4 regions of the Bacillus sp. MT94 genome follow, and region 1 is predicted to be linked to each of the others. Evidence: riboswitches for the same ligand, from Rfam matches in the RefSeq annotation. Region 1 holds a riboswitch; each other region holds the start of a gene.
What was found. Region 1 has a riboswitch for S-adenosylmethionine ahead of mtnK (S-methyl-5-thioribose kinase). Riboswitches for the same ligand answer to the same signal wherever they lie in the genome.
Positions count from the first base shown of each region.

Region 1 (2,205 bases):
ATGATATAATCTTTCCAGTATTTTGTAAAGAAAAAAATAAGAATGGGGCTGAAAAAATGAAAGTCGCATGTATTCAAATGGATATTGTTTTTGGAGATGTAGAAAAAAATATTGAGAATGCTAAAAATAAAATAAGCGAAGCTATGAAGGAAAGGCCAGATGTTATCGTCTTACCAGAACTATGGACAACAGGATATGATTTAACGAGACTTTCTGAAATTGCAGATAGGGATGGAGTGGAAACGAAAGAAAAGTTAATAGAATGGGCGAAGCAATATGATGTACATATTGTTGGTGGTTCTATAGCAAAGCAAACAGAGCAAGGCGTTACAAATACGATGTATGTTGTAAATAATGAAGGACAGCTAGTCAACGAATATAGTAAAGTACATTTATTTCAGCTTATGGATGAACATAAATATTTAATAGCCGGTAATGGTACGGGCGAATTTAAGCTGGATGATGTTGAATGCGCTGGAACAATTTGTTATGATATTCGTTTTCCAGAGTGGATGCGTGTCCATACTGCTAAAGGGGCAAAAGTATTATTTGTTGTAGCTGAATGGCCATTAGTTCGTTTAGCACATTGGCGTTTGCTATTGCAAGCAAGAGCAGTTGAAAATCAGTGTTATGTTGTTGCATGTAATAGAGCAGGAAAGGATCCAAATAATGTATTTGCGGGTCATTCTTTAATTGTGGACCCTTGGGGTGAAGTTGTAGTAGAGGCGAATGAAGAGGAATCAATTTTATTTGGAGAGCTTGAATTCGAGAAAATTAAAGAAGTACGTAAAGGAATTCCAGTTTTTGCGGATCGCCGTCCAGAATTATACAAATAAAATGTTGACAAGTGATTTTTATTCTTGGTATAGTCTTCAACATAAAGTTAAAAATTCAAAAAATTATACAACTCTTATCAAGAGCAGGTGGAGGGATTTGGCCCGATGAAGCCCAGCAACCGACCGTAATACCATTGTGAAATGGGGCGTTTATTACGCCAAAAGGCACGGTGCTAATTCCAGCAGAAAGTAAAACTTTCTGGCAGATAAGAGGGGAGAAGATAAACTTCAAACCTCTTTCTTAGTGGAAAGAGGTTTTTCTATGTTAGAAAAACCTCTGAATTTAAAAAGGGGGAGAAGACGATGGGATATTATTCATTAACAGAAATAACAGCTGTACAATATGCGAAAGATCATGGCTACTTTGAAGCGAAGGCAAATGTCGTTTGTCATGAAATTGGAGACGGAAACTTAAATTACGTGTTCAAATTAGATGATGGAGAGAAATCGATTATAATAAAACAAGCACTGCCTTATGCGAAAGTAGTTGGTGAAAGCTGGCCATTGTCTATAAAAAGAGCAACGATTGAAAGCAAGGCATTACAAATTTTTGCGCAGTATGTACCGGATTATGTTCCAGTAGTGTACAGTCATGATGAAGAGTTAGCGATAACGGTAATAGAAGACTTATCAAGACTAACAATTACAAGAAAAGGATTAATAGACGGAGAAGAATATCCGCTTTTATCCCAGCATATCGGCCGTTTTCTAGCACATGTTTTATTTTACACTTCAGATTTTGGTTTACAGTCAGAAGAGAAGAGGGTACTAGAAGGTACCTTTGTAAATCCGGACCTTTGTAAAATTACAGAGGATTTAGTGTTTACAGATCCGTTTGGACATTATGATACAAATGATTATGAGCCAGATTTACAGCTCGTGGTTGATGAACTTTGGAGTGATAAAACTTTAAAACTAAAAGTAGCACAATATAAATATAAGTTCTTAACAAGAAAAGAAACTCTTATTCATGGTGATTTACATACTGGTAGTATTTTTTCGTCACCTTCTGAAACGAAAGTGATTGATCCAGAATTTGCGACATATGGCCCATTTGGATTTGACATAGGTCAATTTATTGCAAATCTATTATTAAATGCTTTATCTAGAGAAGAAGAGAAAAGAAGTGTACTATTTTTCCATATAGAAAAGACGTGGAGTTATTTTGTAGAAACTTTTACAAAGTTATGGATTGGAGAAGGTGTAGAAGCATATACGAAAGAAAAACAATGGTTACCAATTATTTTGCAAAATATCTTTACTGATGCAGTTGGATTTGCCGGATGTGAACTGATTCGTAGAACAATTGGTTTAGCTCATGTAGCAGATTTAGATGAAATAGAAAATAAAGAAACAAGAATTCAAGCTA
Region 1 is NZ_JBXAEZ010000002.1:351,776-353,980, reverse strand. Features, by position in the region: gene AC1Q51_RS07435 (carbon-nitrogen family hydrolase) at 1-836, shown strand, start outside; SAM riboswitch class I at 908-1,049, shown strand; gene mtnK (S-methyl-5-thioribose kinase) at 1,140-2,205, shown strand, end outside.

Region 2 (2,205 bases), on a different contig from region 1:
TCTTCAGGCGAATATCGGTTGTTTTGTCGTAGATAATTTCTTTGAATTAGAAGTTTTACACGATTTAGCGATGCAACATGGAAAGTTTGTGAACATATTAATTCGTGTAACGCCTGGAGTAGAGGCGCACACACATGAATATATTACAACAGGCCAAGATGATTCGAAATTTGGATTTGGCGTTTCAAACGGTCAAGCGATGCAGGCAATTGGATTTGCTTTACAAAAATCTAATTATAATGTGCTAGGGATTCATTCACATATCGGATCGCAAATATTTGAAACAGCTGGCTTTGTTCGAGCGATTGAAGTTCTTCGCCAATTTTTAGAAGAAGTGAGAGAGCAAACAAACTATGTAGTAAAAGTGTTAAATGTAGGCGGGGGATTTGGAATACGCTACACAGAGTCGGATACACCGTTAACTCTTGAGACATATGTGCGAGCTGTAACAAGTGCAGTGAGAGAACAATTTACTGTATGTGAATATCCATTGCCAGAAATATGGATTGAACCAGGCCGTAGCATTGTAGGTGATGCTGGGACAACAATTTATACAGTTGGATCTGTGAAAGATATTCCTGGTATTCGGAAATATGTATCAGTCGATGGTGGAATGACAGATAATTTAAGACCTGCTTTATATAGTGCGCGTTATGAAGCAATGTTAGCGAATCGAGGGAATGATGAGAATGAGGAACTCGTTTCGATTGCGGGGAAATGTTGTGAGAGCGGAGATATGTTGATTTGGGATATTCATTTACCGAAAGTCGCTTCTGCTGATTTACTAGCAGTTTCCTGTACAGGAGCCTACGGGTACTCGATGGCGAATAATTACAATCGGATTCGAAGACCAGCCGTTGTCTTTGCAAAAGGCGGAACATCGCAAGTAGTTGTGGAACGCGAAACATATGAAAATATTATTGGGAACGATCGCATACGTATTAAAGAGCTTGTTTAAATAGAAAAAGGAGTTGTTCGGATGGGCAATTCCTTTTTTGTAAAATAAAATAATTAAAATATATCGGAAAACTAGGATTGAAAAAAATCAGAATTGTGATAAAATACAAATACAAAGCTTATCAAGAGAAGCGGAGGGAACTGGCCCGAAGAAGCTCGGCAACCTGCTTATAGAAAGCAAGGTGCTAAATCCAGCAAAATGGAATCCATTTTGAAAGATAAGGTAAAATATATTACCGAACAGTCTTTTCGAAATGGGAAAGATTTTTTTTATGAATAAAAAGGGGGGCTGTTCGCGTGGGTGTACGGGAACATTTTGATGAAGTATCCGAGAAGATTGAAGCGATGCTTGCTGATATGAAATATGGCTCAATTACAATTGTTGTGCAAGATGGAAAAGTAATTCAGTTAGAGAAAAGTGAAAAAGTACGTTTAAAGTGAAAAGCGCTGACTAGAAAAACTAGAGGCGGTTTTAACCTATTTTCATTAGGTTAAAACCGTCTTTTTGCTTTTACAGGGGGAAAAAACATGTTGACGTATGAAACGTGGGAAGAAAATGTTGTTTCGTTTTCGGAAGAAGATGAAACAAAAGGCGCGTTATCAGTATTAAATTGGGCTTATGAAGAGTATAAAGATGAAATCGTCTACGCATGTAGCTTTGGGGTGGAAGGTATGGTATTGCTGCACCTTATAAACCAAGTAAATCCATCTGCTAAAGTTGTATTTTTGGATACAAGTGTTCATTTTCAAGAAACATATGAATTAATTCAAAGAGTGAGGGAACGATTTCCTTCATTGAATATTATAGAAAAGCAGCCAGAACTTACACTTGATGAACAGGCGAAGTTGCATGGTGAAAAACTGTGGGAGAGCAATCCGAATCTTTGTTGTAAGATTAGAAAAATTTTACCTTTAGAAAAATCATTAGTCGTGGAAAAAGCATGGATATCGGGCTTAAGAAGGGAACAATCAGAAACACGTAAGCATACAAAGTTTATAAATCAAGATCATCGTTTTCAATCTATTAAAGTTTGTCCACTCATTCATTGGACGTGGAAAGAAGTTTGGCGATATGTATACAAACATAGCTTGCCGTATAACCCGTTGCATGATGTTGGCTATCCAAGTATTGGGTGTGAGAAATGTACTTTACCTGTAGGGAATGGTGGCGATTCAAGAGATGGTAGATGGGCTGGGAAAGTGAAAACCGAATGTGGTCTTCATTATCAATAAGATGAATCTTGAAAT
Region 2 is NZ_JBXAEZ010000003.1:35,032-37,236, reverse strand. Features, by position in the region: gene lysA (diaminopimelate decarboxylase) at 1-958, shown strand, start outside; SAM riboswitch class I at 1,074-1,182, shown strand; gene AC1Q51_RS11855 (YezD family protein) at 1,255-1,398, shown strand; gene AC1Q51_RS11850 (phosphoadenylyl-sulfate reductase) at 1,486-2,190, shown strand.
Region 2: it holds a riboswitch for S-adenosylmethionine, as region 1 does, so the genes downstream of both, AC1Q51_RS11855 (YezD family protein) here and mtnK (S-methyl-5-thioribose kinase) in region 1, are expected to answer to the same signal.

Region 3 (2,205 bases), on a different contig from region 1:
TAATCACCGGATAGTCTCGGTTAAAAATACTATCTACAAAATATTTTCCTAGGCCAGGAATTGAAAAGATTTTTTCAATAACGAAAGTCCCTGTTAAGAGTCCAGCCATTAACGGTCCAACAAATGTAAGTACTGGAACAATCGCATTTCGAAGAGCGTGTCTTATAATAATCTTCTTAATTGGTATACCTTTTGCTCTTGCTAGCTTAATATAATCACTCTGCAGTACTTCGATCATATTAGAACGAACAAACCTTGTAATAACTGCGATTGGCCCTAACGCTAATGCAAAGGATGGCAATACCGTATGTTCGAATGTTCCCCAAGAGGCTACTGGTAAAAACTCAAATTGGATAGCGAATACTTGTATAAATAGTGGTGCTAAAATAAAACTTGGAATAGAAATACCTAAAATTGCGAGCAAACTCACACTATAGTCAATTACTCTCCCATGATATAGAGCAGCAAATGTCCCTACCGCAATTCCTACTAACAATGAAATAACAAGTGCTTGTAGACCAATAATTGCTGATGGACCAAAGCCAGTTGTTATAATTTCTGATACACCTTGCCCGGTTGATTGAACAGATTCACCAAAATCAAAATGAACTACACCGTCTAAATAAGCAACATATTGATTCCATAACGGTTCATCAAGGTGATACTTCGCTCTCATGTTTTGGATCACTTCTTCAGGAAAGATTTTTGCATCTGATGAAAATGGATCTCCCGGAATAATATGCATAATTAGAAATGTCACTGTCGTAATAACCCATAGTGTGAACACCATAACCGATAATTTTTTAATTACATACACTTCAATAACCCCCTAAACACATGAATTTACTTTGTTTTATGAATGTACTTTTTCCATTACTCCCTTTTCTCTTTTTAGAATACAAAAAGCCTTGATCTTAAAAAATAAGATCAAGGCTTAACAAACAAAGGCCCATCACTTATCTTTCAAGACTTGCTTGCTGGAATTAGCACGGTGTTCCTATTACAGAACCCGCTGCTGAGGTGTCATAGGGCCAGTCCCTCTACCTCTCTGGATAAGTAAATTGCTATATTATTATTTGGTTCAAATTGTATATTTCGAATTATAATTCTGAAAAATTGAAAAGTCAATTGAATTGGATAAATTTAGAAAAATCAGTTTTTAATTCTTTTATCGAAATTACAGTTTTCTGCTTATCATAACAAGAAATGATGTTAAAGGAGTTATAAGATGGATCCCTTACTTCTTGCTACTATAGGATTATCCTTAACTATCGTTATACTTGTCATCATCGGCTTCTATAAACTCTTTATTAAAAAGAAACGTATCACTTCTTTCTTATACCCCTTTCGATAATATTACCGGGCAAACTATTTCCGAATTTCACGAAGAACAGAAAATATTAGTATCTGAGGATGAAGACGGAGATGGTAAGAAGAAAAAATAACCTTGCACAGGCAAGGTTATTTTTTCGTTTCTGCTTGAAAACGTTTATAGTATGTCGATGCTGTTGCAAAATTAATTTCTATATCACGAATCAACGATGAATCTTCTTCTTTAGCTAACTTCTGTAATTTTTTCATCGCTTGTTCTGATTCATTCAAGAAACCAACATATACCTCATGTTCTTGCTCTTTCGACTTCGGAACACGAATTTCTTTACGTATATGATCAATATCTTCTAACATGCTCGTTGTTACCTTTTGCACGTCTTCTTTATATGTAGCATTCGTTATTTCCTTACCGCCCTTTTCTTTTGCCACTTCAAATAACTGGAGTGCTTTATTAATTTCTTTATTCATTTTTATATCGTATTTTTCATGTACTGCAAGGTATTCTTTCATCTCTTCTGTTTGTTCAGTAGATTGCTCTACCTTTTCTTTCGGTTCTTTCGTATCTTTATTTCCATTACATCCTGCTAGAAGGATCATACTTCCCATTACAGCAATACCCAAAACCTTCTTCATCTCTTCTTCTCCTTTTATCTACAGCTATTACTCGTTATAGTTTCTTTTATCTCCACTTGTTATTATACCGAGAACTCCCTACTTTTTACACTTAAGACGACATCGTAATATATATACCAACATGTTTGTCACAGTATCGTCACTTTATACAAATAACTTTTGCAATGCTTTACTACATCACCTTACAAAACTGTAAGCACACATAAAGAACAAACCATGCTAGACTTACATATGCATAAC
Region 3 is NZ_JBXAEZ010000011.1:58,942-61,146, forward strand. Features, by position in the region: gene AC1Q51_RS26390 (ABC transporter permease) at 1-817, opposite strand, end outside; SAM riboswitch class I at 954-1,059, opposite strand; partial or broken gene AC1Q51_RS26395 (DUF3951 domain-containing protein) at 1,229-1,445, shown strand; gene AC1Q51_RS26400 (hypothetical protein) at 1,462-1,965, opposite strand.
Region 3: it holds a riboswitch for S-adenosylmethionine, as region 1 does, so the genes downstream of both, AC1Q51_RS26390 (ABC transporter permease) here and mtnK (S-methyl-5-thioribose kinase) in region 1, are expected to answer to the same signal.

Region 4 (2,205 bases), on a different contig from region 1:
ACCCCACATCCATCAACTTAAGGATTTAGACTATTCTTGAAGTTAAAAGCACGTTACTATTCACTTATGTTAATGAGAAAAGGTGACGTGCTTTTTATAAATATTTATCAAAAACAAGAGTTGTCTTTATTTGCTAAAGAGTTATATCGATATATGTCTCCCACTACACTTAATCAATTAGCTATAGAAGCAGGCGGAATGAAATGAAAACGCAAGTGCCATGGGCATCATTTTTTATATTTGTGTGTATGGTTAAATCAACAAACCGCTACTACCTCTATTACTCAACTTTGTAGTCAATTAGAAACTTCAACAGGAGTTTTATTAATTCCCTCAGGGCTAAGCCCTGCCGCTGCATGAAGCCCACTCATAATCGAACCAAGGAATCACTTGCCGCCCGTTGACTAATCCAAATGAAAATAGCAGCTAATTCTGATCCAGAAAACTTAAGTCTTCGCCTTATAAATCCTATTTCCCTTGCAAGTTCTTCTAAGAATACAGGTGTAACATATCGTTGTAATTATTCTGCAAATGGTAATAATTCATCTTGAATCGAGAGATTCATAAGAAAACATCATCCTTTCTAATTTAGCTTGTTTAGAAAAGATAACGTTTTTTTGATATTTGAGGGTATTAAAATCACCTGAGTTGATGGTTATGTATGGTGACCCCATAGCCAAAGAAGTAAGAAGATATTTAGAAGTGTATTAAATTTTGAGGCAGTGCTTGTGAACCGTATCATAAATAAATCAGGTTGTGTATGTTCGATTTTTAAATAATACCCGAGAAGGAGTGGGTTGCAGTTATAGTAATACTCTATTTTTTGTATTTCTATAATAGATATTTTTTTAAAAAACAGAATTATCTTGACAGTTATTAAATGGATTGATAAGGTTATAAAAAAATATTTCTTATCCAGAGAGGTGGAGGGACTGGCCTTATGAAACCTCAGCAACAGGTCTGCTTAAGTAGACACTGTGCTAATTCCAGCGGGTGATAATCCTGATAGATGAGAGCTTCCGTTTTTATTTGTCAGTAACGCCCTCTTTTTTAGAGTGCGTTTTTGTTTTTTCTGGATAGTAACTAAAGGAGAGTAGAAATGGAGAACAAAAATGGGAGAGAATTTCAAAGAAAAATGCAAGCACGTCATTTAGTCATGCTATCACTTGGTGGGGTGATTGGAACTGGCTTATTCTTAAGCTCGGGTTACACTATTCAACAAGCTGGCCCGTTTGGAACAATTCTATCCTATCTGATTGGTGCGCTAGTAGTTTATCTAGTTATGCTATGTTTAGGCGAGCTTTCCGTACATATGCCTGAAACGGGCGCATTTCATAGTTATGCAGTTAAATACATTGGACCTGGTACAGGGTATACAGTAGCCTGGTTGTATTGGTTAACTTGGACTGTTGCTTTAGGGTCTGAATTTACAGCCGCAGGATTACTTATGAAGCGATGGTTTCCATCGGTTAATATTTGGGTATGGAGTGCTCTTTTTGCCATTTTGATCTTTGTATTAAATGTCCTGACTGTTAAATTTTTCGCCGAATCCGAATTTTGGTTTTCATCGATAAAGGTTATAGCTATTGTGATTTTTATTGTTTTAGGAGTAGCGGCAATGCTAGGGTTTCTTCCAATGACTCATTCAAAAGCAGCACCATTCTTTTCTAATTTTACAAGTGGAGGTTTATTTCCTCATGGTGCTACGGCCATTATGATGACCATGCTTGCGGTTAATTTTGCTTTTTCGGGAACAGAATTAATAGGCATTGCAGCTGGAGAAACAGCGAACCCAGAAAAAATGATACCGAAGGCCATTCGAACTACTCTGTGGAGATTGATCATCTTTTTTGTAGGAACGATTGTTGTTTTATCTGCGTTATTGCCTATTTCCGATGCAGGGGTATTAGAGAGCCCTTTTGTTGCAGTTCTAGAACGAATTGGGGTGCCATATTCAGCTGACATAATGAATTTCGTTATCTTAACAGCCATTTTATCTGCGGCAAACTCAGGCCTTTATGCCTCTTCTAGAATGCTTTGGTCGCTTGCTAATAAGAATACGATATCCCCGATTTTTGGGAAAATGACGAAGCAAGGTGTTCCAATCAACGCCGTCATTTTCAGTATGATGGGTGGAGCTTTGGCTTTGCTCTCAAGTATTGTGGCACCAGATACTGTCTATATCGTACTTGTTTCCATTTCCGG
Region 4 is NZ_JBXAEZ010000005.1:375,944-378,148, forward strand. Features, by position in the region: partial or broken gene AC1Q51_RS20035 (IS4 family transposase) at 97-345, shown strand; partial or broken gene AC1Q51_RS20040 (IS4 family transposase) at 321-565, opposite strand; SAM riboswitch class I at 909-1,016, shown strand; gene mmuP (S-methylmethionine permease) at 1,100-2,205, shown strand, end outside.
Region 4: it holds a riboswitch for S-adenosylmethionine, as region 1 does, so the genes downstream of both, mmuP (S-methylmethionine permease) here and mtnK (S-methyl-5-thioribose kinase) in region 1, are expected to answer to the same signal.